3 regions of the Thauera sp. ZXT1-4 genome follow, and region 1 is predicted to be linked to each of the others. Evidence: riboswitches for the same ligand, from Rfam matches in the RefSeq annotation. Region 1 holds a riboswitch; each other region holds the start of a gene.
What was found. Region 1 has a riboswitch for cobalamin ahead of bluB (5,6-dimethylbenzimidazole synthase). Riboswitches for the same ligand answer to the same signal wherever they lie in the genome.

Region 1 (6,608 bases):
GGTGTGCTTCTTCACTTCGTCGAGGGAGAACAGGCCCTTCTCCTTGATCGCCTTGACGATAGTGCCCTTGCACACACCGTTGCAGCCGCACACCTCGGCGCTGTCGGGCATGCTGGCGGCGCGGTTCTCGCCCTTGTGGCCGGCGTCGCCCAAGCGGTTCTGGCCGAACATGAGCTGGCCGCGCAGCTCATGAACGCTCTGGCGGTCCTTCATGAGCTGGAAGTACCAGGAACCGTCGGCGGTGTCGCCGTACAGCACCGAGCCGACGATGCGGTCGTCCTTGAGCACCACCCGCTTGTACACGCCGCCCAGCTTGTCGTGCAGCACGATGTCCTCGGTGCCCGGGCCGCCACTGAAGTCGCCCGCCGAGAATACGTCGATGCCAGTCACTTTGAGCTTGGTGGAGGTCACCGAGCCGAGGTAGCGCCCAATGCCATGGTTGGCGAGGTGGTTGGCGCACACCTTGCCCTGCTCGAACAGCGGCGCCACCAGGCCGTAGGCGACGCCACGGTGCGCCACGCACTCACCGACCGCGTAGATGCGCGGGTCGGTGACGGTCTGCAGGGTGTCGGAGACGTGGATGCCACGCACCCGCCCGCTGCCGCAGTACAGGCCGGCCGACTCGGCGAGCGCGTAGTTGGGCCGGATGCCTGCGGCGACCACCACCAGGTCGGCGGCGATCTCCATGCCGTCCTTGAAGCGCACCGAACCCACGCGCCCGGCACCCCCGGCACCCTCCTCGCCACCGGTGTCGCCATGGGCGCTGCGCGCCGGCAGCAGCGCCTCGGTCTGGCGTGCGAGCAGGAACTTCATGCCCTTGGCTTCGAGCGAGGCCTGCAGCATGTCGGCTGCCACCTTGTCGAGTTGGCGCTCCATGATCCAGTCACCGATGTGCACCACGGTCACGTCCATGCCACGCAGCATCAGTCCATTGGCGGCCTCCAGGCCGAGCAGGCCGGCACCGATGACGACCGCGTGGCGGTACTTGCCGGCGGCCTCGATCATCGCCTCGGTATCGGCGATGTCGCGATAACCGAGCACGCCAGGCAGATCGTTGCCGGGGATGGGCGGGATGAAGGGCGTGGAGCCGGTAGCGAGCAGCAGCCGATCGTAGTCGGCCTCGGTGACGCTGCCGTCCTTGGCTTCGGCGACCACCCTGCGCCTCACCCGGTCGATCTTCGTCACCGTGCTGCCCGCATGCAGCTTGATGCCGTTGTCGCGGTACCAGTCGAGATCGTTGAGCATGATCTCGGGCAGGGTCATCTCGCCGGCCAGCACCGGCGAGAGCAGGATGCGGTTGTAGTTGCCGTGCGGCTCGGCACCGAACACGGTGATGTCGTAGAGGTCGGGCGCGAGCTTGATCAGCTCTTCGATCGTGCGCACGCCAGCCATACCGTTGCCGACAAGGACGAGTTTCATCTTCTTCATGGTGCTTCTCCGCGACAAGGCCAGTACGTTCGAAACGGAAACGGCGTCCACTCCGCCCAGCCCTTTGGGCCGTAGCGGAATGGACGCCGTTGTCCTGAAGCTGGAAAGTTCTGGGCAGCGCTCGCTGCCGGGTGCCCGACCGCCTTTGGCCGGTTGCTGAACACTTCAAAGCATCAAACATGCCAAGCCGGGCAGGCCGCGGGACAGGCCCGGAATCCGGGGCATAGATCCGGTTTCTGCGCTGCAGCTCGCACGAACGTCCGGCCTCGCAAGCTCTTCGACCGCACTGCTGCAGTGCAGCAGTCGAACCCCGATGCACGCCGATGGTGCAATCCGCACCAGCAGCTCAGGCGCGCATGGCTCATGCCCCGCAACGCAATGCCGCGGCGGGAGCCCAGCCATCGCAACGCAGCAGGCTGTCCTCAGCTCCGCCCCGGCAGAAATGCCTCCATCGCGAGCGCGGCCTCGGCAACCTCGACGATGCGGCGCCCCTGGTTCATCGCCGTCTGCCGCAGCAGGCGGTAGGCCTCATCCTCGGCGAGCCCCTGGTGGCGCATCAGCACCCCCTTCGCGCGCTCGACGAGCTTGCGCTCCTCCAGGCTCGCACGTACGGCAGCGAGTTCGTCAGTCATCGCCTGCAGCCGGCGCGACTGCGCATGCAGTACGTCGACGATCGAAGCGGCCAGACGCGGCCCCATCGGATCGGGCACCGCGGGCCTGCCCGCCCCGCCCTCCAGCCCACCATTCAGCCCGCCGAACTCACCGGCGCGTCCTTCCTCCGCTCCTTCTTCACCCATGCGCACGCCGGGCGTGGCCCCTGCGGCGTCCAGTCCGTCCAGTCCGTCCAGTGCAGATGCGAGCCGCTGCGGGTCATCCGGATCTGCCTGCAGGGCCTCGCTGCGCCGCAGGCATTCCGTCCTCAGTGCCACACCAAGCAGCGCTTCGACCTCCCGCACGCGGTCGAGGCGCAGCGAGCAGCAGGCAAACCAGTCCTGGGCCCGCTCGGGCACGCCCGCAGCATCCTGCCCATCTGCAAGCAGCTTGCGGCGCAGGCGCTCCAGTTCGACGAGCGGCATCGCCTGCTGCACGCCCCGCCAGGCCGTCCGCACATCCTCCGGAGAAAAGGCCTCGAAGCGCTGGAAGCACGCCTCCTGGCCCTCGATCAGGTACAGCAGCGGGGGACCATCCACTGCCGGATCGGCCTTCGCAGCAAACACTGCAGTGCCCAGCGCACGCTCCTGGCCAGCGAGTTCCTTGCCCTGCATGAGGTTGAACAGCGCCACGAGCAGCCGTGAAATCGCGGGATCGGCTGCCACGTCCGCCGCCTCGAACACCAGCGCCAGCAGGGCGGCGATGGTCCGCCTGAAGTGCGCTGTCGCCTCGGCGACTGAGCAGCGCTGGCGCACGATCGCCTCGCGCAGATCGGGGAGCATGTCGACGCGGTGCAGCGCAAGGGCGATACGGGTAAACAGCCGAGCGCCGCCGGCCACAGCGAAACCTGGCACGGCGTCACGGATCTCCGGCCGCCCCAGCCAGGCGCGCACGGCCGCCTCCGCGCTGCGGCTTGCCTCGGCATGCTCTTTCCGCTCCGGACCGAAGCGCACGCCCGCGGAAGCCAGAAAAAGGTTCGAGGCGCCGCGCTCGCCTTGCAGGCGGTGCACGAGTTCGCCCACGAGCTGGACGAGCTCGCAGCTGCGCGCAAGCTGTTCCAGCTCGTGGATCTCGCTGCGACGAGCAGCGACGAGAAAGGCCAGGGTCGATTTCATACGGGGCTCCCGAGGGTTCTTGTTCTGCGGCCGAGGCCGCAGGGGTAGAACCAAGCAAGAGCCGTGCGCAGCCAGCGTCAGCGCGGGTGAGGAGGCAGCTTCCGCACCTGCTCGATGAGCTGTTCGCCAGCCTCGTCCGCGGGCCCCTGCCAGCCATCGAAATGCAGCAACTCGGGCAAGGGCATGCGCGGCAACCAGCCCGCAGCCTCGAGTTCGGGCCGGGCGTGGAACGCGCTCACGTGACCGATGCACAGGTAGGCGATCGGCACGATCTCACGCGGGATGCCCAGCGCCTCGCGCAGCGCCTGCGGGTGCAGGATGCTGACCCAGCCCACGCCGAGGTTCTCGGCACGCGCGGCCAGCCACAGGTTCTGCACCGCACACACCGCGCTGTACACGTCCATCGCACCGATGTGGGTGCGGCCGATCACCACCGGCCCATGGCGGCTGCGGTCGCAGGTGATGCAGATGTTCACCGGCGATTCCAGGATGCCTTCGAGCTTCAGGTTGCGGTAGGTGTCGCGCTTGCCTTCGTCGAACATCTGTTCGGCCTCGGCGTGCGCGGCAAGGAAGTCAGCATGGATCTGCTCGCGCACCGCGCGCGAGCGCACCACGATGAAATCCCAGGGCTGCATGAAGCCGACCGAGGGCGCGTGATGAGCGGCATCGAGCACACGCGCGAGCACCTCGTCGGGGATCGGATCGGGCAGGAACTCGCCACGCACGTCGCGGCGGGTATGGATGGCGCGATAGACCGCGTCGCGCTCGGCCGCATCGAAGCGCGGATCGGCCTGGAAGCGCGCGGGGCCGGCGCTGCCGGCCAGGTCGTTCGTGACCGGTTCTTGGGTAAATGCGGGCGCGTGGGTACGCGCCGGCGCGGCATGCGCCTGCGTCGGGCTGCTCATGAAGTATTCCCCTTGTCGTCGAGCAGTGGACAGCCACCGACCAGGCGGCTGCTGGGTGCACTTCGAGGCCGGTCTTCCGGCTGCGGATCAACTCATCCGGACGCCTTCCCGGTCCTTGCGGACCAGTGGCTGGGCGAACCTTGCCCGGACAATCCCCTTCACGGCGCTGGGCGCGCGGTGGGTTTGCACCACCTTCCCGATTCTCCCGCGCAGCGCGCGGGCACCTCGAAGCAAACAGGGGCGCAAGCTTAGCCGCAAACGGGCTGCCGCGGCAAAAGACGTGCGCTGGGTCAGTGCGTTCCTGCAGCACCCGCACGCTGAATGCCGGGCGCGGACCGGACAAGCAAACGGTCAAAGCACCCGGCCGCTTTCAGCCCCGCTGGCGGCGCGCCTCGAACAGGCAGATCCCGCTTGCCACCGACACGTTGAGGCTTTCGACGCTGCCGTGCATGGGGATGCGGGCAAGCGCATCGCAGGTGTCGCGGGTGAGGCGCCGCAGGCCGTCGCCTTCGGCGCCGAGCACCCACGCCACCGGCACCTTCTGGTCGATGTCGTAGATGGACTGGTCGGCTTCGCCTGCGGCACCGACGACCCACACGCCGGCGTCCTGCATCTCGCGCAGGGCGCGGGCAAGGTTGGTCACGGTGATGTAGGGCACGGTATCGGCGGCGCCGCTGGCGACCTTGATCGCGGTGGCGTTGAGGCCCACCGCGCGGTCCTTGGGCGCCACCACCGCGTGCGCGCCGGCGGCGTCGGCCACGCGCAGGCAGGCGCCGAGGTTGTGCGGATCCTGCACGCCGTCGAGCACCAGGATCAGCGCGTTCTCGTCCAGGCTGTCGAGCACATCGGCGAGCTTGATCTCGCGCCGGGTGGCGTCGACCTTGGCGACCACGCCCTGGTGGCGGCGGGTGCCCACCATGCCGTCGAGCTTGTCGCCCTCGCTCTGCAGGATGCGCGCACCGGCAGCCTCGGCCTGGGCAATGAACTTCTTCACCCGCGCGTCCTTGCGGTCACCGGAGAGGTAGATCTCCAGCACCGATTCGGGCGCGTGGCGCAGCTTGGCAGAAACCGCGTGGAAGCCGTAAATCAGCTTGGTGGGAGTGTTCTCGGGTGCTTTAGCCACGGTCGGTGCCCTTGGTGGTGGTCTTGCGGCGGACGCGTCGTGCCGGAGCCGCGGTTGCGGGCGCGGATTCTAGCGCTTCGGCTGCGGCTACGGCGACTGGTTCGGCGGCGGACTTCTTCGTACGCGCCTTGCGGGGCTTCGGCTCGGCGGCTTCCGACACGACAGCGCTCACCTCGAGGGGCGGCGCGCCGGCAGACTTCTTCGCACGGGCGGCGCGCGGCTTGCGCGCTTTCTTGCTCTCTGCCGGCGCCGCAGCCGCGGCTGGCACTTCGACGGGCTGCGCAGGCGCCTTCGGCTCGGCCGGCAGCTGCCCTTCAATGAGGCGGAAGTCGATCTTGTTGGTCGCCATATCCACCCGTACGAGCTGCACCTTGACCCGGTCGGAGAGGCGGAACTGCTTGCCGGTGCGCTCGCCCATGAGCGCGTGGCGCATCTCGTCGTAGTGGAAGTAGTCGCTCCCGAGATCCGAGATGTGCAGCAGGCCCTCGATGAAGATGTCGTCGAGCGCGACGAACAGGCCGAAGGGCACGACCGCCGACACGCTGCCGGTGAACTCCTCACCGACGCGGTCCTGCATGAAGTAGCACTTGAGGAAGGCGACCACGTCACGGGTGGCCTCGTCGGCGCGGCGCTCGGTCATCGAGCAGTGCAGGCCGATCTGCTCCCAGTCGCCCGGGCGGTACTGGTCACCGCCGAGCGCGGCCTTGATTCCGCGGTGGATCAGCAGATCGGGATAGCGCCGGATCGGCGAGGTGAAGTGGGTGTAGGACTCGTAGGCGAGGCCGAAGTGGCCGACGTTGTCCGGGCTGTACATCGCCTGCTTCAACGAGCGCAGCATCACGGTCTGCAGCAGTTGGGCGTCGGGGCGATCCTTGACCTGCTCGAGCAGCTTCGCGAAATCACTCGCGCGCGGCTCGTCACCGCCGCCCAGCCCGAGGCCGAACTCCTTGAGGAACTCGCGCAGCTTGGCGAGCTTGTCCTCGGAGGGGCTGTCGTGGACACGGTACAGCGCCGGGTGCTCGCGGGTGGCGAGGAAGTCGGACGCACACACGTTGGCGGCGAGCATGCACTCCTCGATGAGGCGGTGGGCGTCGTTGCGCACCTCGGGCACGATCTGCGCGATCTTGCCGTTATCGTCGAAGATCATACGGGTTTCGGTGGTCTCGAAGTCGATCGCGCCGCGCTTGGCGCGCGCCTTGAGCAGCACGCGGAAGAGCTTGTCGAGGTTCTCGAGGTGGGGCAGCAGCGCGGAGAGTTCGGCGCGCACCGCCGGATCCTGCTCGTACAGCGCGGCGGCGACCTTGGTGTAGGTCAGGCGCGCGTGCGACCAGATCACTGCGGGGTAGAAGCGGTAGTTCTTGATCTCGCCGGTGGCCGAGATGGCCA
Region 2 (6,608 bases), on a different contig from region 1:
CGCGACCGGGTATGGAAGGCCTTGCCCGTGCCCCCCTCGAGCGAAAAGGTACCGCCCTGCCCCTCGACCACGTCGATGATCAGCTGAGTGTGCTTCCAGTACTCGTACTGCGACGCGCTCATGTAAAACGGCACGCCGCCGATCTCACCGAGACGCACGTCATGCGGCCCGATCGTCAGGTCGGTGGGCAGGTAGCAGTTCGCCGCGCTGTTGTCGCAACAGCCGCCGGACTGGTGGAACATCAGCTCGGGGCCATGCTCGGCCTTGAGCTGCGCGATCAGCTCCAGCGCCGCAGGCGTGGCAATGACGCGTTCGACCATGGCTTCGTCCTCCGCAATGCAAAAAAGGGGGCGGTTGCCCGCCCCCGAGGAGATGCCCCGGACAGGGCATGGGGAGAGAGGACGGTCGCTCAGAAGAAGCCGAGCTTGTTCTCGCTGTAGCTCACGAGCAGGTTCTTGGTCTGCTGGTAGTGGTCGAGCATGACCTTGTGCGTCTCGCGGCCGATGCCCGACTCCTTGTAGCCGCCGAAGGCAGCGTGCGCCGGGTAGGCGTGATAGCAGTTGGTCCACACGCGGCCGGCCTGGATGGCCCGGCCCATGCGATAGGCGACGTTGCCGTTGCGGCTCCATACGCCGGCACCCAGACCGTACAGGGTGTCGTTGGCGATCGCCAGGGCCTCGGCCTCGTCCTTGAAGGTGGTCACCGCGAGCACCGGCCCGAAGATCTCTTCCTGGAAGATGCGCATCTTGTTGTGGCCCTTGAACAGCGTCGGCTGGATGTAGAAGCCGTCGGCCAGGTCACCGCCAAGTTGGGCACGATTGCCGCCGATCAGGACCTCGGCGCCCTCCTCACGACCGAGCGCGAGGTAGGACTGGATCTTGGTCATCTGTTCCTGCGAGGCCTGCGCCCCCATCATCGTGTCGGTGTCGAGCGGGCTGCCCTGCTTGATGGCGGCGACGCGCTTCAGTGCGCGCTCCATGAAGCGGTCGTAGATCGATTCCTGGATCAGCGCGCGGCTCGGGCAGGTGCACACTTCGCCCTGGTTGAAGGCGAACAGCACCAGGCCCTCGATCGCCTTGTCGAGGAAGGCATCGTCCTTGTCCATCACGTCGGCGAAGAAGATGTTGGGCGACTTGCCGCCCAGCTCCAGCGTGGCCGGGATCAGGTTGTTTGCAGCGGCCTGGGCGATGACGCGGCCGGTGGAGGTCGAGCCGGTGAAGGCGATCTTGGCGATGCGCTTGCTGGTGGCGAGCGGCATGCCGGCCTCGCGGCCATAGCCGTTGACGATGTTGAGCACGCCCGGCGGCAGCAGGTCGGCGATCAGCTCCATCAGCACCAGGATCGAGATCGGGGTCGACTCGGCGGGCTTGAGCACCACGCAGTTACCCGCACCCAGAGCCGGCGCCAGCTTCCACGCCGCCATCAGGATCGGGAAGTTCCACGGGATGATCTGGCCGACCACGCCCAGCGGCTCGTGGATGTGATAGGCCATGGTGTTCTCGTCGATCTCCGAGATGCCGCCTTCCTGCGAGCGTAGGCAGCCGGCGAAGTAGCGGAAGTGGTCGACGGCGAGCGGGATGTCGGCGTTGAGCGTCTCGCGGATCGGCTTGCCGTTATCGACGGTCTCGGCGTAGGCGAGCAGTTCGAGGTTGGCCTCGAGGCGGTCGGCGATCTTGAGCAGGATGTTCGAGCGCGTGGTGGCGTCGGTCTTGCCCCAGGTCGGGAAGGCCGCGTGTGCGGCATCGAGCGCCAGCTCAATGTCCTCGGCCGTGGAGCGCGCGGCCTGGGTGTACTTCTGGCCGGAAACCGGGGTGACCACATCGAAATACTGCCCCTTGACCGGGGCCACCCATTTGCCACCGATGAAGTTGTCATAACGGCTTTTGAACTGAACCTTGGCGTCGGCCTGGCCGGGCATTGCGTACAGCATGATCTCGTCTCCTCGATTTTCTGGATGCACAGCAAGTCGCTGCATCTCACCTCCAGCAGGAGTCATGCCAGAATGCGAATGCGCCTGGATTCGGGCATTCCAGCCCCACAGCACATCCCATCGGCTGTTCCCATTGGGTGGAATGAACAGGTTGAGTTGCTCCAGATGCTCCATGGAGCAGCCATGCCGGAGCACCCATCCGATGTTTATGCGACATCGCGACCGCGAAGCCGTCTGGCACGCAACAGGCAGGGATCCACTTGAAATCCGAACCGCTCCGTACGTATCGAATGGACAGTAACCTCGAGGCGCCCCCTCGTGCCACACACCACAGCCTGGCCGACACGCGCTTCCCGGTTGCGATCATCGGCGCCGGCGCGCTGGGCCTGCACTTTGCTGCGCGGCTGCGCGCCGTCGTGCCGCTCGCCGTGATTGCGCGTAACGCACACCGGGTCGCAAGCCTCCGCACCGGCGTGCAAGTGGGCGAGCAAACACTCGCCCTGGAAGCCTTCGACGCTGCCCACCCCCCTGTCGCCGACTGGGTGATCGTGCTGGTGAAGGCCGCCGACACAGCGGCAGCCGCGGAAGTCGCCTCACGCATGCGACCCATCGGCGTGCTGTCCTTGCAGAACGGGATCACCGTGGACATGCTGCGCGGGCATTGCCACGCACAACACGTGGATCAGGGCATCACAACCGAGGGCGCGTGGCGCGACGGCAACCGGGTGCAGCCCTCAGGCGCAGGCGAAACCCTGCTGCCGCCCGGGTTCGAGCCGCTCGCGCGGATGCTGGAGGACGCGGGTCTCGAGGCTCGCATCGAGCCGGAAATCACCGCCGCGCGGCTGGCGAAGCTGCTGGTGAACGTCGCCATCAACCCGCTCGCGGCGCTGTTCCGCGTACCCAACGGCGCCCTGCTCGAGCCGCCGCACCGCGTACTGCTCGACGCCCTGGTGCGCGAGGCACTGCCGGTACTGCGCGCCAACGGCCTCGAGCTCGACGAAGCGGCCGCGCTCGCGCGGGTGCATGGCGTTGCCCGCGCCACCGCCGCCAACCGCGCCAGCATGCTGCAGGACGTCCTCGCCGGCCGCCACACCGAGATCGACGCCATCACCGGCGCCCTGCTATCCATGGCCGAGGCGGCCGGGCTCGAAGTTCCGACACATCGCGCGGTGCATACCCTGGTGCGCGCGATCGAACGCGGCGCGTTTGACAGCGCCGGGGGCCAGGGCTAACCTCCGCCCCTGTTCATGGTTGTCCGCCGTCATCGGCGGACATGAAAAGGGAATCCGGTGCCGCGCCCAGCGCGAACCCCGGAGCTGCCCCCGCAACTGTAATCGGCGAGTCCTGCGCCCTCTCTGCCACTGGAAATCTTCCGGGAAGGCTGGCGCAAGACGACGACCCGTGAGCCAGGAGACCTGCCATGCACATCACCTTCAACAGTTTGGGGCGGGGTGTCCCTGACAAGAGGCATGGCTCACACCATTTCACTTGCTCGCTTTCCTGATGGCACGGCAGCACCGCATGGCATTGCCATGCGCGTGACGCATCACGCCCGTGCGTCGGAGATCCGCCCTGCCCGCACCGGATCTCCGCCATGTCCACCGCCGACCGCCCCGCTGCAACGCTGACACCGCCGACCGATTCCACGGGCGCCGTTCTGAGGCCGATGTTCCGCTTCGGCCCCGCCGACGCCCCCCGCATCCTCGAACACCTTCTTGCGCTGGATGCCGATGACCGCCTGCTGCGCTTCAGCCACGGCATCCGCGACGAAGGCATCGCCGCCTACGTCGCCACGCTCGATTTCGCACGCGACCATGTGCATGGTCTGGGCACCGCACAAGGCGACATCGTCGCCCTCGCCCATGTCGCGGTGCGCGATGGGGAGGTCGACTTCGGGCTCAGCGTCACCGCAACTCATCGCCAGCGCGGACTGGGCCGAGCACTGTTCAACCACGTCATTGCACTGGCCCGCCTGCACGGCGCAGGCCGGATCGTGTGTCACAGCGTCAGCCCGGCGGTACTCCACATGGCTGCCGCCAGCGGCTTCCGTCGGCCTGGCGGCAGCCACACCGCCCCCCTGACGCTGGATCTGCGGGCCGAGTCCCACGCCGGCGACGACGCCCATCCTTGCCCGGCCCCCAGCGCAGTCAGCCTCGCGGCCGCCTGAAGCTCGCCTTCCCTCAGAAACCCGTTTCATCCGCACTCACCCAGACGAGGACCACCCGTGGACCGACTTCCCGCCGAAGCACTTGATAGCGCCATGCAACTCGCCGCTTTCCAGATCATCCGCCGCAATGGCGCCGTCGTTGCCTTCGATCCGAACAAGATCGCCGTCGCCATGACCAAGGCCTTTCTCGCCGTCGAGGGCCGCCAGGGCGCGGCGTCCTCACGCGTACGCGACATCGTGGCCCGACTCACCGATACCGTGGTCGGCGCCCTCACCCGTCGCCTGCCCGACGGCGGCATGCTGCACATCGAGGACATCCAGGACCAGGTCGAGCTGGCGCTGATGCGCTCGGGCGAGCACGACGTCGCGCGCGCCTACGTGCTCTACCGCGAACGCCGCGCTGCCGAACGCGCCGCGCAGAAGGACGCCGAAGCGCAGGCGGGCGGCGCCGGCCCCGTGCTGCACGTCGTCGATGGCGAAGCGCGCCGCCCGCTCGACCGCGCCGCCCTGCTCGCCGTGTGCCGCGAGGCCTGCGAAGGGCTGGACGGCGTGTCCGCCGACACCGTGCTCGAACACGCCCTGCACAACCTCTACGACGGCGTGCCGATTGCCGCCGTGCGCCAAGCGCTGGTGCTCGCTGCACGCACGCTGATCGAGCGCGAGCCGGACTACGGCCGTGTCGCCGCCCGCCTGCTGCTGTCGGCGATCCGCGTCGAAGTGCTCGGGCACGAGGCCTCGCAGGCCGACATGGCCGACCCCGATCAGGGTTATGCCGCCTGCCTGCCCGCCTTCATCCGCCGTGGCATCGAGGCGGAGCTGCTCGATCCCCGGCTGGCCGACTTCGACCTCGCCCGCCTGGCGGCGGCGATCCGGCCCGAGCGCGACCTGCAGTTCGACTACCTCGGCCTGCAGACGCTGTACGACCGCTACTTCCTGCATGTCGACGACCGCCGCATCGAGCTTCCGCAGACCTTCTTCATGCGGGTGGCGATGGGCCTGGCGATCAACGAGATCGACCGCGAGGCACAGGCCATCGCGTTCTACGAGCTGCTGTCGAGCTTCGACTTCATGAGCAGCACGCCGACGCTGTTCAACAGCGGCACCCGCCATTCGCAGCTGTCGTCCTGCTACCTGACGACGGTGGCCGACAGCCTGGAAGACATCTACCAGTCGATCAAGGAAAACGCCCTGCTGCAGAAGTTTGCCGGCGGTCTGGGCAACGACTGGACGCCGGTGCGTGCGCTCGGCAGCCGCATCAAGGGCACCAACGGCCAGAGCCAGGGCGTGATCCCCTTCCTCAAGGTGGTCAACGACACCGCGGTGGCGGTGAACCAGGGCGGCAAGCGCAAGGGCGCGGTGTGCGCCTATCTCGAAACCTGGCACCTCGACATCGAGGAATTCCTCGAACTGCGCAAGAACACCGGCGACGAGCGCCGCCGCACGCACGACATGAACACCGCGAACTGGATTCCCGACTTGTTCATGAAGCGCGTGCTGGAGAACGCCGAATGGACCCTGTTCTCGCCGGTCGACGTGCCCGACCTGCACGAGCGCTACGGCCAGGACTTCGAGACGGCCTACCGCGCGTATGAGGAAAAGGCCGAGCGCGGCGAGATCCGCCTCTTCAAGCGCCTGCCCGCCATCCAGCTGTGGCGCAAGATGCTGACCATGCTGTTCGAGACCGGGCATCCATGGATCACCTTCAAGGACGCCTGCAACCTGCGCTCGCCGCAGCAGCACGTGGGCGTGGTGCATGGCTCCAACCTGTGCACCGAGATCACGCTCAACACCGCGGCCGACGAGACCGCGGTATGCAACCTCGGCTCGGTGAACCTGCCAGCCCATCTGGTGCGCGACGGCGATGGCCGCTGGGCGCTCGACCACAACAAGCTGCAGCGTACTGTGCGCGTCGCGATGCGCCTGCTCGACAACGTCATCGACCTCAACTACTACGCCACGCCCAAGGCGCGCGCCGCCAACCTGCGTCACCGCCCGGTGGGCCTGGGCATCATGGGCTTTGCCGACGCCTTGCATTTGATGGGCCTGGCCTACGCATCGGACGCCGCGATCGAGTTTGCCGACCGCTCGATGGAAGCCGTGTGCCACGCCGCCTACTGGGCCTCGACCGAGCTGGCCGAGGCACGCGGGCCATATTCCAGCTTCCGCGGCAGCCTGTGGGACCGGGGCATCCTGCCGCAGGACAGCCTCGCGCTGCTGGCCGAGGGCCGTGGCCGCAGCAGTAGAGGGAATAACGAAGGCGGCGGCGCCCTGCTCGAAGTCGACCGCTCGTCCGCGCTCGACTGGGGGCCGCTGCGCGAGCGCATCGCCCGCCATGGCATGCGCAACTCGAACTGCGTCGCCATCGCACCGACCGCGACCATCTCCAACATCGTCGGCGTGTCCGCCTCGATCGAGCCGGACTACCAGAACCTGTACGTCAAATCCAACCTGTCGGGCGAGTTCACCGTGGTCAACGCGCATCTCGTGCGCGAACTGAAGGCACTCGGCCTG
Region 3 (6,608 bases), on a different contig from region 1:
CATCCAGAACAGCATGGACATCACGCGTGTGTCAGGCGCGAGCGCAAGCATCAGCGAGACCGCGGCGCCACAGCCAGCCGCGACGATGACGCCTGTCAGCAACAGCCGCGTCTGCGTCCAGCTGCCGTCACCGTGTGCCAGACCGAAGACCACGAGCATCGCGGTGAGCGCGCCGACGAAGGCGGAGGCGTCCACCCAGAACGCAGCCGCCCCGAGCGTGATCGCCCCCAGCGCACCCACCGCCGCGCCGCCCGAAATGCCGAGGATGTAGGGGTCGGCCAGCGGGTTGCGCAACAAGACCTGCATGAGGGCACCCGCGGTGGCGAGCAGGCCACCGCAGGCGAAGGCAGCAAGGGCGCGGGGGAGGCGGAGTTCGCGGATCACGGTCGCATTCATACCGTCCGCGCCGGTAAGCGCACCCAGTACGTCGGCTGTCCCCACCGGCAGCCCCCCGGCGACGAGCGCCAGGAGCAGCGCAAGCGCCCCCGCCAGCAGCAGGACCACGGTGATCGCCAGCGGCGATCGCGTGCGGCGCATGGCTGGACTCACGCGCGACTCCCCACGTAGCGCGATTGCAGGCATCGGCGATCAGTGCATGGCGTAGCGCAGTGCCACAAAGACGCTCCGGCCCTGTGTTCCGTACCCCTTGGCAAGTTCGTAGTCCTTGTCGAGCAGGTTGTTGGCGCGAACTTCCACACTCCAGTCAGGCGCCACGGCGTAGTGCACGTACGCATCGACCAGGCCATAGCCCCCCAGGCGACCGGCAGGGGCATTGGGCACCCGATCATAACGCTGCCCTTTCCCATTCCACTCCACGCCCCAGGTCCATGCGCCTGCAAGCCTTTCCAGCGCAAGCGCACCGCTGATGCGCGCGCGACGGCCGAGCTCGTCGCCGGTTTGCCGATCCTCCGCATCGAGCAGGTCGACGCTGGCACGCACGCGATACTTCCCGAGCATGGCACCCAGGCTCGCTTCCACCCCCTCGATGTCTGCCCGGCCGACGTTCGCCGCCACACCGCTGCTCCAATCGATCAGGTTTCGGATGCGATTGTTGAAATAGGTCAGCCCCAGGCTGAGGTCATTGCGCTCCCAGGCCACACCGATCTCGCGATTGAGCGCCTCCTCCGGCTTGAGCGCCGGATTCCCACCGAAGCAGCCCCACATCGGATAGCACTCTACGGGGTAATAGAGATCATTGAAGGTCGGCGCCTTGAACGCATTGCCGATGCTTGCATGGACGCGCCACTCCGGCGTGATCTCGTAGCCGTAGGCCGCTGTTCCGGTGGTCTTGCTGCCGAACTGGGAATTTCGGTCGTGACGTGCATTGAGTTGCACGCGGTGGCGATCGAACTCGCCGCCCCAGCCGAGCAGGAAGGCGTTCATATGGCGCCGGGTCCTCTCGTAGTGGGTCGTCGTCTGCACGCGCTGCTGCAGGAACTCGTAGGCCGCCATCAAGGAGCCGCCACCGAGCGCAATATCGTGCTGCCAGCTCAATTGACGCTGTGTCGTGTCGAAGCGGGAACGCGCGCCGGCATTCGACTGGTTCTCGAGCGCATCGACGCCATGGCCGAAACGCAGGGTGCTGACCCAATCGGACGAATGCTGCTTGCGCAGATACATGCCATAGGATTCCGTGCGCTTGTCCAGATAGGAATCGAAGGGCTGGGCTGCGTCGTACCAGTTGCGCATGTCGGAATACAGCACATTGGCACCGATTTCGTCGTTGCCGCCCAGGTCCAGCGCCAGCGAAGCGCTGAGGTAATCCTCGCGGAAACCGTCGTCGTCGCGGTCGTTCACGGAAAGCACCGGCGTGCGCGCATTGAAGCCGTCGCTGCGCTCATGCCCAGCGGTCACGCTATAGCGCAGGACACCCGCACCGCCAGCCAGCGTGGCGCTGGCTTCACGTGCGCCGTCGCTGCCGGCACCCACGCGCACCGAGGGGTGGAAGCCCTCCTTGCCCTTGCGGGTGAACACCTGGATCACGCCGCCCAGCGCATCCGCACCATAAAGTGCGCTGCCGGGGCCGCGCAGGATCTCGATGCGCTCAACGATCTCGAGCGGGATGGTTTCCAGCACCGGCGAGCCGCTGGTCGCCGAGCCGATGCGGACACCGTCCACAAGCAACAGCGTATGCCCGGCGTTGGCGCCGCGAATATAGACGCTTCCGCTCGATCCAGGGCCGCCATTGCGTGCCATCTGCACCCCCGGCCGCGACGCCAGCAGGCCGAGCAGGCTCGAATGACCGGCACGGGCAATCTCGTCACGTTCGATCACGTCGACGCTCGCGAGCGCGGCATCTGCACTGACCGGCTGACGGGTGGCCGTGACGACCACATGGCCCAACTGGGCATCGGCGGCATGAACGGCCGGCAGGGTGAAACAGCACAGCGCGCCCACCGAAGCGAGCGCGGAGAAGCGGATATTCATCGTAGGGCTCTCCCTTCGCCACACCGCGCGTCCCCGCACGCCATGGCAACTTCACATGGACGCACCACGAGGCAGGTAGAACCGAAGAGAGCAAGACAAACCGCGCCCGTCGCCGCCACCCCGCGGCACATCCGCCATTCCGCGTTCCGGCCGGTCTCCGGGCTCGTGCGCTGTGCCGGCCTGATGGCCGGACGGGTGAGTCGCCTTCCCGGGAATGTTCCCAGTGGCTGCAGGACACACCTTGCGCGCACTTACCGTTGCGGGGGCAGCACAGGCATTGCGGCCTCGTTTGCGAAGGGCCGCGCACCTGTTTCCCGTTTAACCCTGGGCGAGATACGCCCGCGGGCACCGATAACGCGTTGCCCCTTTCGGGGCAGTGGGGGCGGATGATACCGTACGAGGCGGTATCGTGCACTGCAAAAAGAATCCGCACGACGAGCGGAAGACCAAACCACGACAATGACATGTGAACTCATCCTCGGCGGCGCACGCTCCGGCAAGAGCCGGGAAGCCGAACGGCGCGCAGCCGGATCCGGACTTGCGGTGACGGTGATCGCCACCGCCGAAGCCCTCGACGACGAAATGGCCGCGCGCATCCGCCGCCACCAGGCCGACCGCCCCGCGGGCTGGCGTACGGTGGAGGCGCCCGTGGCGCTGGCCGATGCACTGCGCCGCGAAGCCGCACCCGATCGCTGTCTGGTGGTGGACTGCCTGACGCTGTGGGTCACCAACCTGCTGATCGACGCCGGGCACCTGCCCCCCGGAGCCGCCGCCGACGAACTGCCGCGCTTTCGCCGCGAGCGCGAGAGACTGCTCGCCACCTTGCCCGCATTGCCCGGCCGAATTCTCCTCGTCGCCAACGAGGTTGGGCTGGGGCTGGTGCCCGAAACCCAGCTTGGCAGGCTGTTTCGCGACGAGGCCGGACGGCTCAACCAGGCAGTGGCCACCCTATGCAAACGGGTTGTCTTCGTCGCCGCTGGACTGCCGCTGGTGCTGAAGCAGGGCTAAACTGCGAGCCGCACGACATCCAGGACGGCCGCGTGTGCTGCACTCCATGCGGCTGCGTAGCCCCCGTCCACGATGAACATCTCGTCCAACCGACCAAGCTTGTCACCATGAAACCTTTCACCATCGTTCCGCCCGACCCGCTGCTGTCCGCCGCGCTGCAACACAAGATCGACCGCAAGACCAAGCCGCTCGGCGCGCTCGGGCGCCTGGAGCCGCTCGCACACCAGATCGGCCTCATCCAGCAGACGCTCACACCCGAGATCCGCCAGCCGCACATGGTGGTATTCGCCGGGGACCATGGCGCGGCCAAGGCGGGCGTATCGGCCTTTCCGCAGGACGTCACCTGGCAGATGGTAGAGAACTTTCTCGCCGGCGGCGCCGCGATCAACGTGTTCAGCAAGCAGATGGGCTGGGGGCTCGCCGTGGTCGATGCCGGGGTGAATCACGATTTCGGCAAACGCACCGGACTGATCGACGCGAAGATCGCGCCGGGCACCGCGAACTACATCGAACAGCCGGCAATGACGCCCGGCCAGCGCGACGCCGCCCTGCAGCGCGGCCGTGAACTCGCCCATGCGCTGGCGGACAACGGCTGCAACTGTGTCGCCTTCGGCGAGATGGGCATCGGCAACACGGCCTCGGCCTCGCTGATCACCCACTGCCTGGTGGGCGCGGCCCGCGACGGCGATCTGTACAGCGTGACCGGGCGCGGCACCGGGCTGGACGACGCCGGGCTGATCCGCAAGCGCCAGTTGCTGTCGCGGGCGCTCGAACGCGGCGGCCGACACCACGACGGGCTGGAGGTGCTGGCCCAGTACGGCGGCTTCGAGATTGCGATGATGGCCGGTGCAATGCTCGGTGCAGCGGAAAGGCGGATGCTGATCCTGGTTGATGGGTTCATCGTCACCTCCGCCCTGCTGGCTGCACATGCCATCGCCTGCAACGTGCTGTCTTACTGCATATTCGGCCACCGCTCGCAGGAGCCGGGGCACCGCGTGCAGCTCGACTATCTCGACGCCCAACCGCTGATGGAGCTCGACCTGCGCCTCGGCGAAGGCACGGGCGCCGCTCTCGCCCTGCCGCTGGTGCAGGCCGCGGTCAACTTCCTCAACGACATGGCGAGCTTCGAGTCAGCCGGGGTGAGCGACCAGGGCCCGGCGACCTAAGCGCGAAAACGGTTTTCACGCCCCCGGAACGCGGCCATGCGCGAGCAGCTCGCCCGCTTCTTCACCGCGCTGGGCTATTTCACCCGGCTACCCGTGCCCGCCTGGGTGGAATGGGTGCCGGAACGGCTCGCGCACGCCGCCGCATGGCTGCCGCTGGTGGGCTGGGTGGTGGGATGCGCCGGCGCCGCAGCGCTGCTCGTGCTCGCCTCTCTGTTGCCGGCGAGCCTCGCGGTCATTCTTTCGATGGCGCTCACTGTTCGCCTGACCGGTGCCCTGCATGAAGACGGCTTTGCCGACGCCTGTGACGGCCTCGGTGGCGGCTGGGAGAAGGCACAGATCCTCGCGATCATGAAGGACTCGCGCATCGGCAGCTACGGCGCCATCGCCATCGTGCTGATGCTGCTGGCCAAGGCCGCAGCACTGATCGAGCTCGCTGCCATCTCGCCCACGACAGCCGCCGCCGCGTTGATCGCCGCGCACGCGCTGTCGCGCCTGGCCGCGGTCGGCGTGCTGCACGCCCTGCCCTACGCACGTGAGGACGACAGTGCCAAGGCGCGGACCGTGGCGAAGCGGCTGCCGCGCGCCGAGTTGGCATTCGCAACGGTCTTCGGCCTGCTGCCCCTGGCAGGGCTCGGCCTCGCGCCCGCGGCCGGGTCGCTGATCCTCGCCGCACTGGTCACGCTCTGGCTCGCCCGCCTCTTCCAGCGCCGCCTGGGCGGCCACACCGGCGACCTGCTCGGCGCGGTGCAGCAGGCGGCGGAGCTGGCGTGCTATATCGGGGTGCTCACCGCCATCGGCACCCCCTTGGCCACCTGAAACCGCGCATGCAACTTCACCTCATCCGCCACCCCCGCCCCGCTGTCGAGCCCGGCACCTGCTACGGGCAGACCGATCTGGGCCTGGCCGAATGCCCTGCCGAGGTCGCCGCCCGCCTGCGGCCGCTGCTGCCGGAAAGCTTCGCGCTGCACGCCAGCCCGCTCGCGCGTGCGCGCCTGCTCGCGGAGGCACTTGGAACGCCGCACCTCGACGACCGGCTCAAGGAGATTCATTTCGGCGAGTGGGAAGGCCGCAGCTTTGCCGACATCGGCAGCGCCATCGACGCCTGGGCCGCCGACCCGCTCGGCTTTCGCGCGCCAGGCGGCGAGTCGCCGCGTGAGATGGCGGCACGCGTGCTGCAATGGCTGGACGAGATCAGGCAAGAATCTGGAAATAGGGTATTTCCAGGCACGGCGCCCGAACACCTCGTCGTCATAGCCCACGGCGGCCCGCTGCGCGTCATCGCGGGCCACCTCCTCGGCCTGCCGCCCGAGCGCTGGCTGGGACTGGACTTCGGCTGCGGACAGGTGACACGCATCGACATGGAAAGCTGGGGCGTGGTGTTGAAGTGGTTCAACCGCGGATGAAGGTGAAGCCCCGATGACTTCCCTCTGGCTCATCACCGACAACAAGCCCGGCCATCGCAGCCAGCTGCAGGGGCTGGCGCAGGCGCTGGCGTCGCGCACGGCGGTCGAGGCGCACTGGATCGACGCCCCGGCCGGGCACAGCGCGCTGTGGCAGTGGCTGGGCGGCCACTTCCCGGCGGGCGCAGGACTGCCCGACCCGGATTTCATCCTTGTCGCCGGCCATCGCACCCACCTCGCCGGCCTTGCCGCACGACGCGCGCGCGGCGGCAAGCTCATCGCGCTGATGCGGCCCAGCCTGCCACTGGGCTGGTTCGACCTGTGCGTGATCCCGCAGCACGATCATCCGCCCGAGCGTGCCAACATCATCGCCACCCGCGGCGTGCTCAACACCGCCCACCCCAGCCGCGAGCGCGAAGTCGACAAGGGTCTGTTCCTGATCGGCGGGCCGTCCAAGCACCACGGCTGGAACAGTGCCGGCCTGCTCGCGCAAATCGACGCCATCCTCGCCGCCACACCAGGGATGCGCTGGACGCTGACCACCTCGCGCCGCACGCCGGCCGACACCGAGTCGGCACTGCTCGCCCTGCGCGAACGCGGCGTGGAC

Region 2: another riboswitch for cobalamin. It lies ahead of ACUH78_RS12815 (GNAT family N-acetyltransferase); the one in region 1 lies ahead of bluB (5,6-dimethylbenzimidazole synthase).
Region 3: another riboswitch for cobalamin. It lies ahead of ACUH78_RS04965 (TonB-dependent receptor domain-containing protein); the one in region 1 lies ahead of bluB (5,6-dimethylbenzimidazole synthase).

Annotation. Positions count from the first base shown of each region.
Region 1 is NZ_JBQWSN020000013.1:45,187-51,794, forward strand. Features, by position in the region: gene nirB (nitrite reductase large subunit NirB) at 1-1,428, opposite strand, end outside; gene ACUH78_RS11645 (nitrate- and nitrite sensing domain-containing protein) at 1,851-3,194, opposite strand; gene bluB (5,6-dimethylbenzimidazole synthase) at 3,272-4,099, opposite strand; cobalamin riboswitch at 4,149-4,342, opposite strand; gene rlmB (23S rRNA (guanosine(2251)-2'-O)-methyltransferase RlmB) at 4,470-5,222, opposite strand; gene rnr (ribonuclease R) at 5,215-6,608, opposite strand, start outside.
Region 2 is NZ_JBQWSN020000016.1:5,165-11,772, reverse strand. Features, by position in the region: gene ACUH78_RS12830 (DUF779 domain-containing protein) at 1-320, opposite strand, end outside; gene adh (aldehyde dehydrogenase) at 410-1,930, opposite strand; gene ACUH78_RS12820 (ketopantoate reductase family protein) at 2,221-3,162, shown strand; cobalamin riboswitch at 3,162-3,367, shown strand; gene ACUH78_RS12815 (GNAT family N-acetyltransferase) at 3,525-4,097, shown strand; gene ACUH78_RS12810 (ribonucleoside-diphosphate reductase subunit alpha) at 4,155-6,608, shown strand, end outside.
Region 3 is NZ_JBQWSN020000004.1:75,308-81,915, forward strand. Features, by position in the region: gene ACUH78_RS04960 (FecCD family ABC transporter permease) at 1-537, opposite strand, end outside; gene ACUH78_RS04965 (TonB-dependent receptor domain-containing protein) at 589-2,427, opposite strand; cobalamin riboswitch at 2,560-2,795, opposite strand; gene cobU (bifunctional adenosylcobinamide kinase/adenosylcobinamide-phosphate guanylyltransferase) at 2,887-3,435, shown strand; gene cobT (nicotinate-nucleotide--dimethylbenzimidazole phosphoribosyltransferase) at 3,543-4,601, shown strand; gene ACUH78_RS04980 (adenosylcobinamide-GDP ribazoletransferase) at 4,638-5,417, shown strand; gene cobC (alpha-ribazole phosphatase family protein) at 5,426-6,004, shown strand; gene ACUH78_RS04990 (mitochondrial fission ELM1 family protein) at 6,018-6,608, shown strand, end outside.